Regions from separate parts of the Mesorhizobium sp. C277A genome, predicted to be linked through region 1. Evidence: riboswitches for the same ligand, from Rfam matches in the RefSeq annotation. Region 1 holds a riboswitch; each other region holds the start of a gene.
What was found. Region 1 has a riboswitch for cobalamin ahead of NKK52_RS27450 (aromatic ring-hydroxylating oxygenase subunit alpha). Riboswitches for the same ligand answer to the same signal wherever they lie in the genome.

Region 1 (5,316 bases):
CGAACGGTTCCGGGCGCTGCTCGACGAATATCCGGCGGCCGCCGCGGTCGGCGAAGTCGGCGATTCGCAGCGTGGGCTGGAAGTGGTCGCCGCCTACACCGCCGGCGGCAAACGCGTCCACATGTGCTATTCCTTCGATTTCCTGGCGCCGGAAAAGATCAGCGCCGCCAAGGTGCGCCAGGTGCTGGAAGCCTTTGGCAAGGTCGCCAGCGACGGCTGGTCGTGCTGGGCCTTTTCCAACCACGACGTGATGCGTCCGGCCTCGCGCTGGGCCGCCGACGAGGCCGACCCGGCCGCCTATCTGAAGGTTATCTCGGCGCTGCTGATGTCGCTGCGCGGTTCGGTCTGCCTCTATCAGGGAGAGGAGCTTGGGCTGGGCGAAGCCGAGTTGCAGTTCGAGGATCTGCAGGACCCCTACGGCATTCGCTTCTGGCCCGAATTCAAGGGCCGCGACGGCTGCCGCACGCCGATGGTGTGGGATGCAACCGCCAGCAATGCCGGCTTTTCGACGGCCAAGCCCTGGCTGCCGGTGCCGGGCAAGCACTTGTCGCAAGCGGTCAATGTTCAGCAGGGCGACGCGGCCTCGCTGCTCGAGCACTACCGGCGCTTTCTCGGTTTCCGCCGCCAGCATCCGGCCCTGGCCAAAGGCGACATCGAGTTCATCGAAAGCGAGGGCGACACCGTCGCCTTCACCCGCCGTGAGGGCAATGAGCAGATCGTCTGCGTCTTCAATCTGGCCAGCAAGCCGGCCGAGGTCGATCTCGGTGGTCAGGCGTTGCTGCCATTGGCCGGGCACGGTTTTTCGGGACAATCCGGCACAGGTTCCATCCGCCTCGGCGGCTACGGCGCCTGGTTCGGGCGCATCGACTGAGTTTTTGACGAAACTGGATTTTTTGAGGAAATCCAGGTTCTCTAGGGAAATCACTGGGAGGAAATTATGGCCGATGTCACGCTGAGACAGGTGAAGAAATCATACGGCAATCTGCACATTCTCCACGGCATCGACCTCGACATAAAGTCGGGCGAGTTCATCGTCTTCGTCGGCCCGTCGGGTTGCGGCAAGTCGACCTTGCTGCGGTCCATCGCCGGGCTTGAGGAGATCACCTCCGGCGAGCTGAAGATCGCCGGCGAGGTGGTGAACGACGTGCCGCCTTCCAAGCGCGGCATTGCCATGGTGTTCCAGTCCTATGCGCTCTATCCGCACATGACCGTCTACGACAACATGGCCTTCTCGATGAAGATCGGCAAGGAAAGCAAGGCCGAGATCGACAAGCGGGTGCGGCAGGCCGCCGAAATCCTGCAGCTGACCAAATATCTCGACCGCCTGCCCAAGGCGATGTCGGGCGGCCAGCGCCAGCGTGTCGCCATCGGTCGCGCCATCGTGCGCAATCCGAAAGTGTTCCTGTTCGACGAGCCGCTGTCGAATCTCGACGCGGCGCTGCGCGTCGCGACCCGCATCGAGATCGCCAAGCTCAAGGAATCGATGCCTGCCACGACCATGATCTACGTCACCCACGATCAGGTCGAAGCGATGACGCTCGCCGACCGCATCGTCGTGCTGAAGGATGGCCATATCGAGCAGGTCGGCACGCCGATGGACCTCTACAAGAAGCCCGGCAATCTGTTCGTTGCCCAGTTCATCGGCTCGCCGGCCATGAACATCCTGCCGGCGACAATCGACAGGACGGGCAACCCTACAATCGTCAGCCATGTCGGCGGCCGCAAGGCAACGGTGCCGATCGCAACGCCGGCGTCAGCAAAGGGTGCGGCAGTCAGCTTCGGCGTGCGGCCGGAGGATCTGTCGGCCGCCACCGGCGCGGAATATCTTTTCGAGGGCGTGGTAGACTATGTCGAGCAACTCGGCGAGGTGCAGCTTGTCTATGTCGATATCGGCCGCGCTGACCTGCCGTTGGTGACCAAGCTGCCCGGCAATGTCGAGGTCAAGCGCGGGGCAAAGCTGCGACTGACCGCGGATGCCGGGGACCTGCACATCTTCGACGCCGATGGGCACTCCTTCTCGCTCAAGCCGGTGGAAGTGAAGGCGGCTTGAGATAGCTGCGTCGTACAGGCATGAAAAAAGAGCGGCGGGCCAGGCCCGCCGCTCTTTTTTTAAGCTTCGGCTGTTAGTTGTTGCCGAACCGATCCCTGTCGCTGCTCTGAGGAACGAACTTCTGTTGGTCGTTCGACGAGTTCAGCAGCTTGTAGACCGCCGAGTTGGTGCCGGTCGACGAAGTGCGGGTGGTGTCGACGGCAGCGGCCGGCTGGTTGGCGCCATTGGAGCCATAATTGTCGCTGCCGGCAAAGGCAGCGCTCGAAATAGCCAGAACGGCTGCGGTGGCAAGAACGATCTTCTTCATTTTAGTCTCCTGAATTTTTCTGATGCCGCCAGCTGCAGCGGATAAGCCCGCCACGTGCTGGAAACCGGCTTTTAGCGGCCGAAAAGGTTACGGTCGGCACCGTGGGCAGGCGCCTGCTCGGCTGGAGCCGACTTCTCAACCGAAGCCGTATGGCCACTATCGGTCGACGTAATCGCAGGCTGGTTGGCGCCGTTCGAACCGTAGTTGTCGCTGCCGGCGAAAGCGCTGCCGGAGATGGCCAAAACGGCGGCGGCAGCAAGGATGATCTTTTTCATTTCAATACTCCTGAATTTTTTGGGATCCCGAGAGCGACGGGTTAGCCGCCCTTCTTTGGTCGGGATCAGCGATTGCCGTAGAGGTCGCGGTCGGCGCCCTGAACGACAGGCTGCTTGTCAGCGTGCGCCGGCTTCTGAATGGAAGCCGTATACGAGCTGTCGACCGAGACGGCTGGCTGGTTCGCACCATTGGAACCGTAATTGTCGCTACCGGCGAAGGCGCTGCCGGTGATCGCCAAAACGGCTGCGGCAGTGAGGATGATCTTTTTCATTTTTAGTACTCCAGTTTGTCTGTCCGTCTAGCGGCGTGTCTTGGGAGGAATTCGCGTCGTTCGGACAGCCCCGATGTGGGAAAGCCATAGGCTGGTTTCCAATCACGAAGTTGTTCCGTGTGGACCACGGTCCTGCACCTTGAAATTGTGCCAGGAAGTTCCTCTATGGTCATTTATCGCATTGTTTTCAGTTGCTTATGTCGAACCGAGTGGTTCGCTCCGGTGTCGGTTTCCGGGCCGTCGTTCACACCGTCCTGCACGCATTGTCAACAGAAACGAACCGTTCGGTTCGATTAGAGATTGCTAATAGTAACTTTTCGATACCGTTGAGCCCTTTTTGCCCCCGATCGGAACTGGATCCGCAGCGATTCGAAACGGCGATGATAGCGCCGCAAGACAGGATCTCAGCCCTTCGGTGGTCGGCGGGGCGTATGCCGCGCGTGTCGCGCCGCATGGATATGATGTCGCTTTCATGCCGACGTCGCGATCGCTGCCGTGATTAGATGATCGCATCTCAGGTGCCGCTTCGTGACGACGCAGCGGAGAATTGGGAAGCCGGTCAGAATCCGGCGCTGCCCCCGCAACGGTGGTGGAGTTGAAGTCGCAACGGGAGACCACTGGGCAGCAGCCTGGGAAGGTGTCGCGATGGTCCGCAAGGACAACTCCAGAGCCCGGAAACCAGCCCGAGATGCATAGACTCGACTGATCGCGGTGGGCGGTCAAGAGGTGGATAGTGCATGTCCGGCGCCGCGCCGGCCTGCGTCCGATCCTTCCTCCATCACCACCAAGTTCAGTCCTTAAACCACGAGGACAGAACTATGGATACGCGCAACGACATGCTGAGGCTCCTGAACGGCCGCAAGCAAGGCTTTTCGCTGGAACAGCCCTTCTACACCGACCCGGACTATTTCAAGCTCGACATGGAGCTTATCTGGTATCGCGACTGGCTGTTCATCGGCCATGATTGCGAACTGCCGAAGCCCGGCAGCTATATCACCGTGCAGATCGGCGATTATCCGGTGGTGCTGGTCCGCGACCAGAAGGGCAACATCAACGCCTTTCACAATTCCTGCCGCCATCGCGGCAGCCGTGTCTGCAACACTGAGAAGGGCATGGCGGCAAAGCTTGTCTGCCCCTATCACCAGTGGACCTACGAGCTTGACGGCCGGCTGCTGTTTGCCCGCCAGATGGCCGACGGTTTCGACAAGAGCCAGTTCGGCCTGAAGCCCGTCGCCTGCGAGAGCGTCGGCGGCTACATCTTCATCTGCCTGGCAAAAGAACCTGCCGACTTTGCCCCGATGCGCGCCATGATAGAGCCCTACCTCAAGCCGCACCGGCTGAATGAAGCCAAGGTCGCCTTCGAGAGCACCATCATCGAGAAGGGCAACTGGAAGCTGGTCTGGGAAAACAACCGCGAATGCTATCACTGCGCCGGCAATCATCCAGAGCTGTGCAAGACATTCCCCGAAGCGCCGACGGTGACCGGCGTGCAGGGCGCCGACAGCGATCCGGAGATGCTGGCGCACTGGGCGAAATGCGAGGCGGCGGGCCTGCCGAGCAAGTTCCGCATCGATCCGGCCGGGCAATACCGCGCCACCCGCGCGCCGCTGCTGCGCGATGCCGTCAGCTACACGATGTCCGGAAAGCGCGCGGTGACGAAGAACCTGTCCGACACTGTTGCCGCCGACCGCATCGGCACCTTGATGCACTACCACTATCCGACGACCTGGAACCACATACTGATCGACCATGCGGTCACCTTCCGGGTGCTGCCGATCAGCGCCACCGAAACCGCGGTGACGACCAAGTGGCTGGTGCACAAGGATGCGGTCGAGGGGGTCGACTACAACCTTGAGGAGCTCACCCATGTCTGGACCGAGACCAACGACCAGGACCGCCGCATCGTCGAGGAAAACGCCTTTGGCATCCTGTCTCCGGCCTATGAGCCCGGCCCCTATTCGGAGCTGCACGAGGGCGGCGTGATCCAGTTCGTCGAATGGTACGCGGCCTTCATCGGCCCGCGCCTTGCCGAAGGCGGCCGGCCGGCGCTACGCAGCGTCGCGTGAGCTGGAGCAGGCGAAGAGGGACCAGAGGATGAATGCGATGACGGATCTTGGGCTCTATCGCCATCTTGACCAGATGGCGCCGTGGAACGATAGGCTGCAGGTGCTGGAAGTGATCGGCGTCAGCGACGAGGCGCCCGACGTCAAGACCTTCACCTTCCGCTCCGACAACCAGACCTGGTTCCGCTACAAGCCGGGCCAGTTCCTGACGCTGGAACTGCCGACACCGGACGGGCCGCTGATGCGCACCTACACGCTGTCGTCGTCGCCATCGCGGCCGTTTTCGATCGCGGTGACGATCAAGGCGCAGGCCGGCAGCATCGGCACGCGCTGGATGTTCGACCATCTG
Region 2 (5,316 bases), 2.9 Mb from region 1:
CGACACGACTCGCCCGTCGGGATTGTTGGGATTGACGACGATGGCAATTTCGGCTCCGGCAAGCGCCTCGAAATCGTCGACCTCCGCCACCGCATGGCCGGCAATCGCGGCGGCCCTGGCATGCTCGGCATAGGTCGGCCCGAGCACCAGCGCCTTGCCGGGGCTGACCAGCGAGGCGACGCGCGGCAGCAGGATCTGCGTGCCCGGGGCGACCGCCACATTCTCGTCCGAAGGCGCGCCATAGGCGCCGGCCGCGACCCTGGCCAGCTCACGCAGGCGCGCGGCTTCCGGCAATCGTGACAGGGCGGTGGCGGGCAGCTCGAAAAGCGGGTAGGAGTGCGGATTGATACCTGTCGAGAGATCGACGAAAGGTTGTGGCGCGTGAGGGAAGAGCGCCCTCGCCCGGCCAAGGGATCCACCGTGATCCACCACAGTAATCGCTCCATCAGAAAGCTTCATGTCGATCCTGATCGCTTTCCTGTCGCTGGCCATCGAACGCATCCTGGGTTACCCGGACTGGCTGTTCCGTGCCGTCGGCCATCCCGTCACCTGGTTCGGCAGGCTGATAGCCTTTCTCGACCTCAGGCTCAACCGCGACACTGATTCCGACGCGCTGCGTCGCCGCCGCGGCGTGCAGGCGCTGCTGGTGATCGTGCTGGTGCCGGCGGCAATCGCCTTCATCGTGCAAATCCTGCTCTGGCAGCTCTTTCCTGCCGGCATGATCATCACGGCAATCCTGGCCTCGTCGCTGCTGTCGCAAAAGAGCCTTACCGAACATGTCGAGGCGGTGGCCGATTCGCTGGATACCGGCGGGCTGGCGCTCGGCCGCATTGCGGTTGCGCGCATCGTCGGCCGCGACCCAGAGAAGCTCGACCATGCCGGCGTCAGCCGCGCCGCCATCGAAAGCCTGGCCGAGAATTTCTCCGACGGCATCGTTGCGCCCGCCTTCTGGACAGGTGTCTGCGGTCTGGCCGGCGGCGTCGCCTACAAGGCCGCCAACACCGCCGATTCGATGATCGGCCACCGCACCCCGCACCACGAGGCCTTCGGCCGCGCGGCGGCACTCTTCGACGACTGGATCAACCTGCCGGCGTCCCGGCTGACCGCGTTGCTGATCGTTGCCGCCGCCTTTCTCGTTGACGGCGCCGATCCCCGCAACGCCTGGCAAGCAATGCGGCGCGACGCCAAAAAGCACCGCTCGCCCAATGCCGGCTGGCCGGAGGCGGCGATGGCTGGCGCGCTCGGCTTGGCGCTCGCCGGCCCGCGCAGCTATGGCGGCGTCATCGTCGAGGACGCCTATATGGGCGAAGGCGGCCGCCGCGAGGCCGACAGCACCGACATCCGGCGGGCGCTGAAACTTTACCAGATAGCAGACTATCTGCTGATCGCGCTGTTTGGATTGCTCTCCGCGGTCGTCATCTACCTGGATGTTTTGATCTCGCAGTAGATGCGCCGCCTGACTCACCAAGAGACACGGACTTCCTTGGCGTTTGAATCCACCGCCGCGCCAAATCTTTTGATCGCGTAACCGCCGGCGGCCACTGCCGAGGATTTCAGCACAGGCTCAATCACAAGGAAAAGCTTCTCGGCGTCTGGCCCGTACAGATAGAGGGTGCATTTGCCCTCGCCAAACTCGTCGCCATCAAATTCGCCGACATGCGCATTCGAAACAGCTTGTTCCAACCGATCCTCCAGAACTTGGACCGATTGCCGCTCTTCCGGCGCCCCGAACTGACCGCCGCTCAGAAGAAGATAGACAATTACCGCTTGTTCCAACGGTCATCTCCCGAAGTTAGACCCTCAAAACTCGATTCCCTGCTGCGCCTTAACGCCTGCGGAAAAATGGTGTTTGGTCACGCCCATCTCGGTGACGAGGTCGGCCGCCTCGACCAGCGCCGGCTTGGCATTGCGGCCGGTGACGACGACATGCAGGCCTTCGCGCCGCGCCTTCAGCGCCGCGACCACCTTGTCGAGATCGAGATAGTCGTAGCGCAGCGCAATGTTGAGCTCATCGAGGACGACAAGGCTGACAGAGGGGTCGGCGATCAGCTCCAGCGCCTTGGCCCAGGCGGCTTCGGCCGCCGCAATGTCGCGCTTCAGATCCTGCGTCTCCCAGGTGAAACCCTCGCCCATCGTGTGCCAGACGACACGGTCGCCGAACGCCGCGAAGGCGTCCTTTTCGCCGGTGTGCCATTTGCCCTTGATGAACTGGACGACGCCGACGCGCTTGCCATAGCCGAGCATGCGCAGCGCCAGCCCGAAGGCGGCCGTGGTCTTGCCCTTGCCGGGTCCGGTGTTGACGATCAGCAGCCCCTTCTCGACCGTCTTTTCCGCGACCTCGGCGTCCTGCACCGCCTTGCGTTTGGCCATCTTGGCGCGGTGGCGTTCTTCGTCTTTTGCGTCGATATCGGTCATCATTTCACCTTGAGCGGCAGCCCCGCCACCATCAGTAGCACCGTATCGGCAACCGCCGCGACCTGCTGGTTGAGACGGCCGGCGGCATCACGAAACCGGCGTGCGAGCGCATTGTCGGGCACGATGCCTTGCCCGACTTCGTTCGAGACAACGAGCCAGGGCCCGCGCGGCCGCGACAGCATGTCGGCTAGCCGCCGGCATTCCGCCTCGAGATCATGGTCGGAAAGCATATGATTGGTCAGCCACAGCGTCAGGCAATCGACGAGCACCGGCTGGTTGTCGGGCAAGGCTTCGAGCGCTCCGACAAGATCGAGCGGCGCGTCGATGGTCGCCCAGCCTTCGCCGCGCCGCGAGCGATGCAGCGCGATGCGCTCGCGCATCTCATCGTCATAGGCTTCGGCGGTGGCGATATAGGCCCATGGCGGCGGCAACGCCGTCGCCAGGGTTTCGGCATGCGCGCTCTTGCCGGAGCGCGCACCGCCGATGATAAAGGTCAAACTGCGATCAGGCAAAGCTGTCGCGCAGGCTGGTCGCGGTGCCGGCGAAGCGCGAGTGCACTATGCCGACAACTGCGCCGAGCACCAGCCAGAACACCAGATTGGTCAGCGTCACCGCCACCACGAACTGATGATGCAGGCCCTCCGGGATCGGCGTTACGAAACTGTCAGGCTGCGGCGCGCCGACAATATGCGGGGCGACGATCAGGAGGACGGCGAGCACGGTCAGGGGCGCCGACGTGCGGAAGGTAATAAGGGCAAGGCCGATCGCGGTTGCCATCACCGTTGCCCACCACCAGATCTGGCGCTGTATGAGATCGGCCGCCGGCATTGCCGGCAGTTCCGGCGGCAGGCCGAGTCCCGGCGCCAGCGTGAACACGGCAAAGCCCGCCAGACCCCAGAACACGCCCTGGCGCCAGCTGCCGATGCCGCCGGCGAACTCGGAAACCGCCACCAGGACCAGCGCGAAGCCGATGCCGGTGACGATATTGGCGACGACACTGAAGGCGAAACGCTCGAAGCCGTCGGCCGGCGCCCAGCCTTCGTCCTCCGCCGGCGCGGCTGCTTCAGCCGGTGCTGCGCTGCTCACCGCATTTTCCGCCGGCGCGGCGGTGCTCATGGCATTGGGGTCCGCAGCGTTGGCGGCGGGCGCCGCGGCATGCTGATGCTCATGGCCGCCACCAGCCTTTTCGTAGACCTCCGCCTTGAGGATCAGCGGCACGGTGGCGTAGGCCTGCATGCAGGCGAGAGCGACACCGGCCACGAGCCCTGCGATCGCCGCGATGAACACGACGTTGCGAAACAGGTTCATGATGTCAGATCCTCGTCAGTGGCAGGGAAACGCCATCGAATGGCGATAGTCGTGCGCCGCATTGTGGACCGCATCGATGTGCGAGAAACCGACAACGCCGACGACGAAAATGCCCAGAAACGCGCTAAGCACGAGCTGCATGAAGCGCGACTGCGAGGAGACGGAAGCGCCGAGGGAGACGGAAGCGGTATTCATATCTTGTCCTTTCGCCCTCCACCCGAGGGCATCGAAGTCAGTTCCCTGTCGCCGGCAGGTCTCCTGGCTCGCGGATCAGCGCCCTTCCCCACCTTCCCGAAGAAAAAATCCCCAGTGGCTTGGAGAGGACTACCGCACACAGTTGCGGGGGCAGCCACGGCATTGGGCAACAAGTCAGCCCTCACCGCATTCCCTCTTGGTCCCTAACGGAACCGACGACATGCATGACTATAGGCTGAAACGGTCGCATCCGGCAAACCAAATTCCGCCGGCCAACAGCGCGAATGCGCCATGCGGCGTTACGGGTTCAACGCGGTGATCCGCTCGGCAACCAGCCGCTGCAGCCGCCACAGATGGCGATCGTGAATGCCGCGCTCTTCAAGGTTTTTCACCGTGTTGTAGAGATAGTCGGCGCCCGACCCGCAGGACGTTGCCAGCCTTTCGACGACCTTGCCCTCGTCGAGCGGTCCGGAATAGGTCAGGCCGTTGCGGTTGATGACGAAGGCCAATGCCCTGAGCGGTCGGCCTCGCTTGCAAGCTTGAGCATGCGCGGCCGGTAGCTTGTCGGCTTCAGCGTGACTTCGCGCCGGAAAAGCCGGCCCAACTGCTCGCGCCGGTTATTGCCGGTCAGCCGAAAGGCGACGCCCTTGCATTGTCCGCCACGGTCCAGCGCCATCATCAGGCCGGGGCTGTCCTTGGTGCCGCGCCAGCGCGTCATGTTCATGCAAAAGGACCGATGCCAGCCGCGCGCCAGCGCAACGCGGTCCTCGACATAATCTATTTCCGGTTTCCAGATCAGCGATCCATAGCCGAACAGCCATAGCGGTTCGCTGTCCGGGAGTTCGACCTGCAATTCATCCAGCAGCGCGTCATAGTCGGCTTCATCGAGATGCATCGCGTCCGGATCCGGCCCGGGGTCCCTGATCTCGCGCCAGCAGCGCGCGACCAGCTCCGGCGTAAGCGACATCTGTCGTGCGGCCACTTCCGAATCCCCCCAATTTCCGAATGTCCCGTGTCCACGACATGATTATGCGCCGCGCCTGCAACCGGCAATGCGGCACTCTGATTGACAAACGATTTGCCGGGGTGTCGGCTGACGCTTCATAGGAAGCCAGCCATGCATCCCAGCCCGAGCGAGCGCGACCCCTATAACGGCCTGAGCCGGGCCGAACCGACGCTACCGTCGTCGGCCTATTGGGATAGCGAGGCTTACCAGCGCGATCTCGACGCCATCTGGCACAAAAGCTGGCTGCTCGTCTGCCGCGAGGCCGACCTCGCCCAGCCGCTGGCGTTCCGGACATTCCGCGTCGGCACGCAGGAAATCGTCATTCTGCGGGACGAGACCGGCGAGTTGCGCGCCTTCCACAACACTTGCCGGCATCGCGGCTCGCAGCTTTG
Region 3 (5,316 bases), on a different contig from region 1:
GCTGGCGAGATCACCAGCGATGCCCAGGTGGATTACAGCCAAATTGCGCGCGATACGATTCTCGACATTGGGTACGACGACGAGGCCGTCGGCTTTGACGGCCGGCGTTGCTCCGTCGTTCATGCCCTCACCGAGCAGTCGCCCGACATCAGCCAAGGCGTTGACGAGGGAAGAGGGCAAGACCTCCAGCAGGGAGCGGGAGATCAGGGCCTCATGTTCGGCTACGCATGCCGCGAAACCAATACCCTGATGCCTTTGCCGATCCAGCTCGCTCATCGCTTGACGAAACGGCAGGCGTATGTCCGGAAGGCACAACAGCTTGGCTGGTTGCGTCCTGACATGAAATCCCAAGTCTCAGTGCGCTATGAGGGGTTGCGCCCGGTCGCCCTGGATACCATCGTCGTGTCGACGCAACATGACGAGCAGGTCTCGCAAGAGACTGTCCGCGAGGGCGTCATTGAGGAAATCATAAAGCCTGTCCTGCCGACCCACCTGGAGACGGAAGGCATCAGAATTCTGGTCAACCCGACGGGGCGGTTCGTAGTCGGCGGGCCGCGCGGCGACTGCGGTCTCACTGGACGCAAGATCATCGTCGATTCCTATGGCGGGATGGGTCGTCATGGCGGCGGCGCCTTCTCGGGCAAGGACCCGTCCAAGGTTGACCGCTCGGCTGCCTATGCAGCCCGCTATGTCGCAAAGAACATCGTTGCTAGCGGACTTGCGGACGTGTGCGAGGTGCAGCTTGCTTACGCAATCGGCGTGGCCAGTCCGGTTTCCGTCATGGTCAACACGTTCGGGACAGCCAGGGTTGAGGAAAGCAGGATCGAGCGCCTCATTCTTGAGTTGTTCGATCTCAGACCGAAAGGCATTATCAAGATGCTTGATCTCTTACGCCCTATATATCGCAATACAGCGACCTATGGCCATTTCGGCCGTGAAGAGCCTGATTTCACCTGGGAGAAGACAGACAGGGCGGACGAATTGCGTCGCGAGGCAGGACTCGCCGCCCCGTGAGAGCCGCCGGCGAACGGATTGGCAAGCGGAAAGCCCATTTCCACCGGGCAGACCCGCGCCTGGCAGGCGTGGCGAGAAGCCGGCTCGGGTTTTTTGGCGGAGACATTGATGCCGGATTATGACGTGCTTTGCATCGGCAATGCCATTGTCGACATCATCGCCCAGTGCGACGAGGCATTCCTCGAGATCAACGGCATCATCAAGGGCGCGATGAACCTGATCGACACGCGCCGCGCCGAACTGCTCTACAGCCGCATGGGCCCGGCGATCGAGGCCTCCGGCGGCAGTGCCGGCAACACGGCGGCCGGCGTAGCCAGCTTCGGCGGACGCGCCGCGTTCTTCGGCAAGGTGTCGAACGATCCGCTCGGCGAAATCTACGCGCATGACATCCATGCCCAGGGCGTCGCCTTCGACACCAGGCCGCTTGAGGGCCAGCCGCCGACAGCGCGATCGATGATCTTCGTCACCCCCGATGGCGAGCGTTCGATGAACACCTATCTCGGCGCCTGCATCGAACTCGGGCCGGAAGACGTCGAGGCCGACAAGGCGTCAGGCGCCAAGGTGACCTATTTCGAGGGCTATCTGTGGGATCCGCCGCGCGCCAAGGAGGCGATCCGGCAGACGGCGAAGCTCGCACACGAGGCCGGACGCGAAGTGTCGATGACGTTGTCGGATTCGTTCTGCGTCGACCGCTACCGGGACGAGTTCCTCGAGCTGATGCGCTCGGGCACTGTCGACATCGTCTTTGCCAACAGCCACGAGATCAAGTCGCTCTACCAGACAAAATCCTTCGACGAGGCGCTGGCTCAGATCCGCAAGGACTGCAAGATTGCCGCCGTCACCCGTTCCGAAAAAGGCTCGGTGATCGTGCGCGGCGACGAGACCGTGGTCATCGAGGCGACCGCCATCAAGGAGTTGGTCGACACCACCGGCGCCGGCGACCTCTACGCCGCCGGTTTCCTGCATGGCTACACGCAGGGCCGCAACCTCAAGACCTGCGGCGACCTTGGCTCGCTGGCGGCCGGCCTGGTGATCCAGCAGATCGGCCCAAGGCCAAGGCAGAATTTGCGCCGCGAGGCGGAAGGGGCTGGGTTGCTGTAGATGCGCGGGCAACTAACCAGCCGCCCTACTGACGCGATGACCGCAGTGGCGGAACTGTGTCAAAGCTCGCTGATAGCGACAGCCATTCGCTTCGGAGAACTGACCCATGCTGCTGCCGTGAAGCTCGCTGGAGGAGCGGTGCAAGGCGTGCTTGCCATGACGGCATTCACCGTCATCCAGATCGTCACCAGCATTTTCCAGAAGCTCAGCTTGGGGAAGGCCAGTAAGGTTCCTGAGGTAACGGAGAACTCGCGGCGTCCGTCGGACTTGACTTGCGATCACGTCCCACGATGCCGAATGCGGGCAGCAGACTGAATATTTCACAATGCTAGACAAAGGCGTAAAACGCGACCATATAACGACATAAACATTTCATTATGCGTCATTGACAAAGAGCGGGTTGCTGTGATTGTCTGCTGTTGTGGTTCTCGCGTACGGTGCTGCCGCAGCGGAGCTAAGAGGGAAGCCGGTGCGATGCCGGCGCTGCCCCCGCAACTGTTAGCGGCGAGCCAATCCACTCATGTCACTGAGGCGAATACCCTCGGGAAGACGGGTAGAGGCTATGACCCCGCGAGCCAGGAGACCTGCCACGGCGAATTACGTCCACGGGCGGGGTGTCTCGGTGGCCGCTGCAACCGGCGTGCCGGCCTGCTAGCGCCTCCTTGTCACCGACGCCCCCAACCATCGGGGTATGACATGACTGTCTCTCAGCAAATTCCTGTAGCAACGCTCGGCGTGCCGCGCTTCGGTCGTCGGCGAGAACTGAAATTCGCCCTCGAAAGCTACTGGTCCGGAACATCGTCCGCTGGCGACCTTCTTGCGACGTCGAAGGCGCTCCGTGCCGCTAGCTGGGAAGAGCAGCGCGATCGCGGCGTGTCGAAAATCCCGTCGAACGACTTCTCGCTTTACGACCATGTGCTCGACACCGCAGCCATGGTCGGGGCCATTCCATCCCGGTACGGCTGGAATAGCGGCGAGGTCCCACTTGACATCTACTTCGCAATGGCGCGCGGCAACCAGGGTCAGACGGAGGATTGTGGACACGCTGGTCACCAGGAGGAGGCTCATGGACCTGGTGTAACCGCGATGGAAATGACCAAGTGGTTTGACACCAACTACCACTACATTGTGCCGGAACTCGATGATGATCAGACGTTCGCCCTCTCGTCATCGAAGCCGGTCGATTACTTCCTCGAGGCTAAAGCTCTCGGCATACACACACGCCCAGTCATCCTTGGACCCATCACCTTCCTCAAGGTGGCGAAATCGCGTGCCGAAGGGTTCGGTCCCATCGCGCTCCTACCGCGGCTGCTGCCCGTTTACGAGCAAGTCCTGCAGAGGCTGAAGCTGTCGGGAGCCGACTGGGTGCAGATCGATGAGCCAGCGCTTGTCCTCGATCTGAACCCGAACGAACGAGCTGCGTTCGAATTCGCCTATGGCCAGCTGTCGAAAGCCGCGCCCGAGCTGAAGATCATGCTGGCTACGTATTTCGGGTCGCTGGGAGACAATCTCGAAACCGCGGTTTCTCTGCCCCTGGCCGGCCTGCATATTGATCTCGTGCGCGCTCCCGAGCAGCTGGAAACGGTGGGTCGGCTCGCTCCGAAGGATCTGGTGCTCTCGCTCGGCTTGATCGATGGCCGCAACGTCTGGCGTGCGAACCTGCCCGCCATTCTCGACCGCATCAAACCGATCGTCGCCGGCTGGCCCTTGGACCGCGTCGAAATTGCGCCTTCTTGCTCGATGCTGCATGTGCCGATTGACCTGCGCATGGAGACGGAACTCGAGGCCGACATCAGGTCGTGGCTCGCCTTCGCGGCCCAGAAGACCGACGAGCTGGTCTTGCTGGCCCGGGCCCTTTCCAAAGGCAGGGATGCGGTGGCAGCCGCGTTGAAAGCTTCTGCCGAGGCTGCCGCCACTCGCTTGACGTCCACGAAGATCCATGACCCGCTTGTTGAGGGGCGGATCGCCAGCATTGACCATAGCATGAAACGACGAGAGAGCGCTTTTGGCGAGCGCTCCAGAGTCCAGGCCGGCACGCTCGGGCTGCCGCCGTTCCCGACGACGACAATCGGGTCCTTCCCGCAGACGCCGCAGGTACGCCGCGCGCGGTCCGCTCATGCGAAGGGCCAGCTCAGTTATGTCGACTACGAGATTTTCCTGAAGAAGGAGATCGAGTCAGCAATTCGTTGGCAGGAAGAGATCGGGCTGGACGTGCTGGTGCACGGTGAGTTCGAACGAAACGATATGGTACAGCATTTCGGCGAGCAGCTGTCCGGCTTCGCCTTCACTCAGCATGCCTGGGTGCAAAGCTATGGGTCGCGTTACGTGCGTCCCCCCATCATCTTCGGGGACGTATCGAGGCCCAATCCGATGACGGTGCGCTGGTGGCAATTCGCCCAGTCGCTTACGGAAAAGCCCGTGAAGGGAATGCTCACAGGCCCAGTGACCATTCTCAACTGGTCCTTTGTTCGAGACGACGTACCCCGCTCCGAAGCCTGCCGCCAGATCGCGCTCGCCATCCGCGACGAAGTGACGGATCTCGAAAGGTCCGGCGCAAGGATGATCCAGATCGATGAGGCCGCGTTTCGCGAAGGATTGCCACTGCGCCAATCTGACTGGAAAGCCTATCTCGACTGGGCTGTCGAATGCTTCCGGATCGCTTCAACGGGTGTAAAGGACGCGACTCGAATCCATACCCACATGTGCTATTCGGAGTTCAACGAGATCATCGACGCGATCGCTGGAATGGATGCGGATGTCATTTCGATTGAGACGTCGCGCTCCAAGATGGAACTGCTGGACGCCTTCACGAGCTCCAAATATCCGAACGAGATCGGTCCCGGCGTCTATGACATTCACTCACCACGTGTGCCGGAGGTCTGCGAGATTTCGGACCTAATCATGCTTGCCCGCGAGCGACTGTCCGACGGCCAACTGTGGGTAAACCCGGACTGTGGCCTCAAAACACGCAAATGGGAGGAGGTCCGCCCTGCCCTCATGAACATGGTCGCTGCAGCGCGCGCGCTCCGGGAGAAAGTGGCCTGAGGCTTCTCCTTCCTCACCGTGTGGTGAGCTACCGGCTGGCTCCTGTCGGCCGTGAACATGCCAAACCGGCACACTCTTGGAAATGAGCCACTCGGCGCAAATGTGCAATTTCCCTACGGCACGTGTCTTAATCCCGCAGAAATATAAATGTGGCAC
Region 4 (5,316 bases), 2.9 Mb from region 1:
GCTGGCTTTGCTCGACAATGCGGCCATCACCCGCAAACGCACGGTGTTCGAATACTGGGCGCATGAGGCCTCGTTCCTGCCGGTCGAGACCTACCCGCTGATGCGCTGGCGCATGCAGCGGGCCGAGCAAGGCGACGAAATGTATCTCGGCCTCGCCAAATGGGGCCGCGAGCACGCCGCCTATATCGAAGAGATCTACCGCGCGGTCGCCGAGCGCGGCCCGATTGCCGCTTCGGCACTGGAAGGCCAGAAAGGTTCGGGCGGCTGGTGGGGCTGGAGCCACGCCAAGCACGCCTTCGAATGGCTCTTCTGGGCCGGACGCATCACCACGGCGCACCGCCGTGGCTTCGAACGCTTCTATGACCTGCCCGAGCGCGTGCTGCCGCAGGCGATCCTCGATCTGCCGGTGCCGACCGCCGAGGACGCGCACCGCGAATTGCTGCGCATTTCTGCCCGCGCCCACGGCATCGCGACGTCGGGTGACCTGCGCGATTATTTCCGCTTGTCGCCGGCCGACATGAAGGGCCGGTTGGAGGAACTGGTCGAGATGGGCGAGTTGCTGCCGGTAAACGTCGAAGGTTGGGACAAGCCGGCTTACCTCTATAGGGACGCCCGCCTGCCGCGAAAGATCGAGGCCCGCGCCTTGCTGGCCCCCTTCGATCCGGTGGTCTTCGAGCGCGCGCGCACCGAGCGTCTCTTCGATTTCCGCTACCGCATCGAGATCTACACCCCGGCCGACAAGCGGCAATATGGCTATTACGTGCTGCCTTTCTTGCTCGGCGACAAGATCGTCGCCCGCGTCGACCTCAAGGCCGACCGGCCTGCGAGTGTCTTACGCGTCCACGCCGCCTATGCCGAAGCAGGCGCACCGCCTGAGACCACCGCACAGCTTTTCGAGGAACTAAAGGAGATGCAGGGCTGGCTTGGCCTTGAGCGCATCGAAGTGACGCCGGCCGGCAATCTGGGGCCGGCATTGGCTAGCGAGAGAGATGGCCAACCCTTGCAGCGTCTGTCATAGACGCCTCAATAAGCCTCGTAGGTTGTGCAATGGCATCGGACAAAGTGCTCGACATGATCCATGGCGCCCTCATTGCGCATGGAATAGATGCAGTCCGCAGAGATAGGGACGTCATGCTCCAATCGAAGCAGCTTCGGTTTGAGGCTGAGGTGTTCGAGACGAGTTCTGACGGCTGGTCCTGGAAATCTACATTTTTTCTCCGCTGCTTGATGTTCAGCCGGTCATTGAATCCTTTGCTGGCTTCGGCGACACGCGCGAACAGGAACTGAACCAGGCGTTTGAAAAGTTTCTCCGTGGTGTTTTCCATGTGGCCATTGAGGGACTGGCCGATCACGTCTGCGAGAACATGCAGGCCGAAATAGAGCTTTGGCAGCGAAGCAGCGCCAGTTGGAAGATCTGGCGAAAAGATGCCCGCTGGAAAATCTATAGCGGCCCGGTCATTTCCCAGGCCACAACCGAGCTATGCTCGCTGACACCAGGCTATCCAGCATTCTATGCCAAGCTGGAAAAGCTGTTCACAGCTTCGGTACCCCCCGGAAGCCATTTTGTCCGGACCTTTCTGGCAGGCTTGAAGGGCACGCTGATTAGTGCCGAAGTCCTTCTGGACAACGCGGTTTGGCATGAGGGACAGAATCTGGCTGTCGGTCATGACTGGGACTATAGCGATGGCTATCAAGCTATCCGACAGGTCATCCTGGCACTGCCGGAAGCCGGGACATGACAGCCCCTGCCGACATCGCCATGTCGTAGCCGTGCGTTGACACCGCTGCCTGCAAAAGCCTAAAATCCGCTCCAGACGGTCCCCTGCCCGCAACGGCAAGGGCCAAGAGGGAATGCGGTGCGGGACGAAAAAATCCCAAATCCGCGGCTGTCCCCGCAACTGTAAGCGAAGAGCCAAGGCCGAAAGCCACTGGGTAACACCGGGAAGGCGGCTAACCAAGGCAATGACTCGCGAGCCAGGAGACCTGCCGTCTGAGACAAAGTATCCGATCGCCTGGCGGGTTTCCGGGCAAGGAGCACGGTTTTTGGACCAGAACAGCAGTTTTTCGGCTGGCACAACGGACATTGCGTCCGGCGACAACGACGCCCTGACCGGCGTGACCGTCATCGTCTGCGCCTCCTGCCGCGATGAGACCGGTTCCGACGCCCATCCGCGCGCCGGCGAATTGCTGGCTGAGGACACAGGCCGCGCCGCTGCCGGCGATATCCGGGTCCGCACCGCCGAATGTCTCGGCAATTGCAAGCGCCGCCTCAGCGCCGCGATCCTGCGCGATGGCTGCTGGAGCTATGTCTTCGGCGATCTGACCGCAACCAGCGGCGCCGACCTCGTTACCGGCGCAAAGCTCTTCGCGACTTCGGCCGACGGCCTCATCCCGTGGCGCGGCCGGCCCGATAGCCTCAAGCGCGGCCTCGTTGCCCGCATCCCACCCCTCGACATGCTGAAGGACTGACGATGAACGCTTCAAACCCGGCCGCCAACCTCTCCCGTGTTCCCTGCACTGTCGTTACAGGCTTCCTCGGCGCCGGCAAGACGACGCTGGTCCGCCATCTCCTGGAAAATGCCGGCGGCAAGCGCATCGCCATCATCGTCAACGAGTTCGGCGACATCGGCATCGACGGGGAAATCCTGAAAGGCTGCGGCATCGACACCTGCCCCGAGGAAAACATCGTCGAACTGGCCAATGGCTGCATCTGCTGTACAGTCGCCGACGATTTCGTGCCCGCCCTCGACAAGATCCTCGCGCTGACACCGAAGGTTGACCACATCCTGATCGAGACCTCGGGCCTGGCTCTGCCCAAGCCGCTGGTCCAGGCGTTCCAGTGGCCGAGCGTGAAGAGCCGGGTAACCGTCGACGGTGTCATCGCCGTGGTAGACGGCCCGGCGCTGGCCGAAGGCCGCGTCGCCAACGACATGGACGCTTTGCAGGCACAGCGCGCTCAGGACGAGACGCTCGACCATGACGATCCTGTCGAAGAAGTGTTCGAGGACCAGATCGCCTGCGCCGATTTGATCATCCTGTCGAAGAGCGATCTGATGGACGCCCCCGGTTCGGCCCGCGCCAACGCCATCATCAATGAACATTCCGCCCGCGCGGTAAAAATCGTGCCGACTGCGCATGGCAAGGTCGACCCGTCGGTGCTGCTTGGCCTCGGTCTCACCGTCGAAGACGACATCGAGAACCGCAAGTCGCATCACGACGGCGCTTTCGATCATGAGCATGACGATTTCGACACCTTCATCGTCGACATCCCCTCGATCGCCAATCCCGACGACCTGGCCAAGCGCGTCGCCACCGCCGCCGAACAGGAAAACGTGTTGCGTGTAAAAGGCTTCGTCGATGTCGGCGGCAAGCCGATGCGACTTTTGCTGCAGGCCGTCGGCCCGCGCGTCAATCATTACTATGACCGCGCCTGGGCGGCTGAGGACGACCGCCGCTCGCGTCTTGTCGTCATTGGCCTGAAAGGACTGAACCGCCCGGCGATCGAGCGTATACTCGCCGGCTGATCCAAACCACGAGCCGAAATGCATATACTCACCACCACATCCGCCTCGCTCGACGATCTCGCCGAGCCCGTCGATCTCGGGCAGACGCCGGCGGATATCGTGGCGCTGTCCTTCACCGACAGCGACCTCGCCGGCCTCGCGGCGGCGTGGAAGGCCGATGCCGCCCGCCTGCCGTCGATGCGGCTGGCGGCGCTGCGCGACCTGCGCCATCCCATGTCCGTGGACCTCTGGATCGACAGCGTCGCCCGCCACGCCAAGGTGATTTTGGTGCGCATCCTCGGCGGCTACGACTGGTGGCGCTATGGCTGCGACCAGCTTGCCGCGACTGCCCGTGCGAACGGCATCAAGCTGGCGCTGCTGCCGGGCGAGAGCCACGACGAGGATCTCAGGCTGATCGAAGCCTCGACGCTGCCCCGCGCGGAGCTGGACGGCCTGCTGGGCTATTTCCGCGAGGGCGGGCCGGAGAATATGGCAGCGCTGATGCAGCGGCTGGCGGGGTTGGCTGGGCAGGATGCGGCGGCGGCTGAGCCGGTCAGCGTGCCGAAAGCCGGGTTTTATGAGCCTGGCTGCGGCGTGGTCGAATTTGCCGATGTCGGCGTTCCGTCACACCCCCCTCTGTCCTGCCGGACATCTCCCCCTCAAGGGGGGAGATCAGCCGTCACCACAGCCGGCTCCTCTTCGGCCCCGTTGAACAGGAAGCTGTCTGGGTCATCTAAGATTGGCGAAACCGTTGACGACAGATCAATCTCCCCCCTTGCGGGGGAGATGTCCGGCAGGACAGAGGGGGGTGGGCGGGAACTCGGCGCAGACAACATCAACTCTCCCATCATCCCCATCCTCTTCTACCGCTCGATGCTGCTGGCCGCCGATGTCGCGCCAATCGATGCTCTCTTTGATGCACTCCGCCAGCGCGGCATGAGACCGGTCCCGATCTTCGTCTCCAGCCTCAAAGACCCGACCTCCCTGGCCTTCGTCGAAACTGCTCTGGCCGCGCTCAACCCCGCCGCCATCATCACCGCAACCGCCTTCGCATCCGGCGCCGAACCGGGCGTCGAAACCTTGTTCGACCGCGCCGGCGTGCCCGTCTTCCAGGTCATCGTCGCCACCACCCGCCGCGACGTCTGGGACAACAACCAGCGCGGCCTGGCGCCCGCCGACCTCGCCATGCATGTCGTGCTGCCCGAACTCGACGGCCGCATCCTCGCCGGCGCGATTTCCTTCAAGGGCGAGAGCGAGACCGACCCGGCGCTCGGCCACCGCGCCTTCGCCAACCGCCCGGAACCGGATCGCGTGGCGCAAGTGGCGGACAGGCTAGCGGCGTTCACACGGTTGCAGCAGACGCCCCGCGCGACGCGTAAGTTGGCGATCCTCATTCCGGACTATCCGAGCGCGCCCGGCCGCACTGGCTATGCAGTGGGCCTGGATGTGCCGTCCAGCGTGCTGGCCATGCTGCATGACCTGAAGGAGCAGGGCTATCGCGTTGACGGGATTCCAGAAACGCCGCGTGCGCTGCTGGACGCGTTGGAGCGGAGCGATGGTGGGCTGGGGCTGGATGAGTATCTGGACTTCTCAAAGGATTTGCCGGCTGAGGCACTGGCTGCAGTCGAGGCGGCATGGGGCGTCCCTTCACCCTCCCCCTTGTGGGGAGGGTCGGTTCGCGACATTCGCGAAGCGGATGGCGCGAAACGGGGTGGGGGTAGCGGTGCACCACCCCCACCCGGCCCTGCGGGCCACCCTCCCCACAAGGGGGAGGGCAAGAGCGGCTTCCCCTTCCGCGCCGCCGCCTTCGGCA

Region 2: linked by a shared signal. The riboswitch ahead of NKK52_RS13215 (CbtB domain-containing protein) and the one ahead of NKK52_RS27450 (aromatic ring-hydroxylating oxygenase subunit alpha) in region 1 are both predicted to bind cobalamin.
Region 3: linked by a shared signal. The riboswitch ahead of metE (5-methyltetrahydropteroyltriglutamate--homocysteine S-methyltransferase) and the one ahead of NKK52_RS27450 (aromatic ring-hydroxylating oxygenase subunit alpha) in region 1 are both predicted to bind cobalamin.
Region 4: linked by a shared signal. The riboswitch ahead of NKK52_RS13455 (DUF1636 family protein) and the one ahead of NKK52_RS27450 (aromatic ring-hydroxylating oxygenase subunit alpha) in region 1 are both predicted to bind cobalamin.

The regions. Positions count from the first base shown of each region.
Region 1 covers NZ_JAMYVW010000002.1:5,554,281-5,559,596, forward strand. The annotation lists gene bglA (beta-galactosidase BglA) at 1-871, shown strand, start outside; gene NKK52_RS27430 (ABC transporter ATP-binding protein) at 938-2,050, shown strand; gene NKK52_RS27435 (DUF680 domain-containing protein) at 2,124-2,357, opposite strand; gene NKK52_RS27440 (DUF680 domain-containing protein) at 2,429-2,632, opposite strand; gene NKK52_RS27445 (DUF680 domain-containing protein) at 2,698-2,904, opposite strand; cobalamin riboswitch at 3,404-3,605, shown strand; gene NKK52_RS27450 (aromatic ring-hydroxylating oxygenase subunit alpha) at 3,723-4,970, shown strand; gene NKK52_RS27455 (FAD-binding oxidoreductase) at 5,008-5,316, shown strand, end outside.
Region 2 covers NZ_JAMYVW010000002.1:2,640,353-2,645,668, forward strand. The annotation lists gene cobD (threonine-phosphate decarboxylase CobD) at 1-459, opposite strand, end outside; gene cbiB (adenosylcobinamide-phosphate synthase CbiB) at 458-1,447, shown strand; gene NKK52_RS13195 (hypothetical protein) at 1,462-1,776, opposite strand; gene cobO (cob(I)yrinic acid a,c-diamide adenosyltransferase) at 1,801-2,415, opposite strand; gene cobU (bifunctional adenosylcobinamide kinase/adenosylcobinamide-phosphate guanylyltransferase) at 2,415-2,927, opposite strand; gene NKK52_RS13210 (CbtA family protein) at 2,920-3,723, opposite strand; gene NKK52_RS13215 (CbtB domain-containing protein) at 3,739-3,918, opposite strand; cobalamin riboswitch at 3,955-4,150, opposite strand; gene NKK52_RS13220 (hypothetical protein) at 4,218-4,427, opposite strand; gene NKK52_RS13225 (gamma-glutamylcyclotransferase) at 4,397-4,900, opposite strand; gene NKK52_RS13230 (aromatic ring-hydroxylating oxygenase subunit alpha) at 5,036-5,316, shown strand, end outside.
Region 3 covers NZ_JAMYVW010000004.1:244,998-250,313, reverse strand. The annotation lists gene metK (methionine adenosyltransferase) at 1-1,014, shown strand, start outside; gene NKK52_RS30800 (adenosine kinase) at 1,123-2,115, shown strand; cobalamin riboswitch at 2,521-2,721, shown strand; gene metE (5-methyltetrahydropteroyltriglutamate--homocysteine S-methyltransferase) at 2,812-5,160, shown strand.
Region 4 covers NZ_JAMYVW010000002.1:2,688,348-2,693,663, forward strand. The annotation lists gene NKK52_RS13445 (winged helix-turn-helix domain-containing protein) at 1-1,018, shown strand, start outside; gene NKK52_RS13450 (DUF6348 family protein) at 1,209-1,739, shown strand; cobalamin riboswitch at 1,799-2,005, shown strand; gene NKK52_RS13455 (DUF1636 family protein) at 2,044-2,469, shown strand; gene cobW (cobalamin biosynthesis protein CobW) at 2,472-3,524, shown strand; gene cobN (cobaltochelatase subunit CobN) at 3,543-5,316, shown strand, end outside.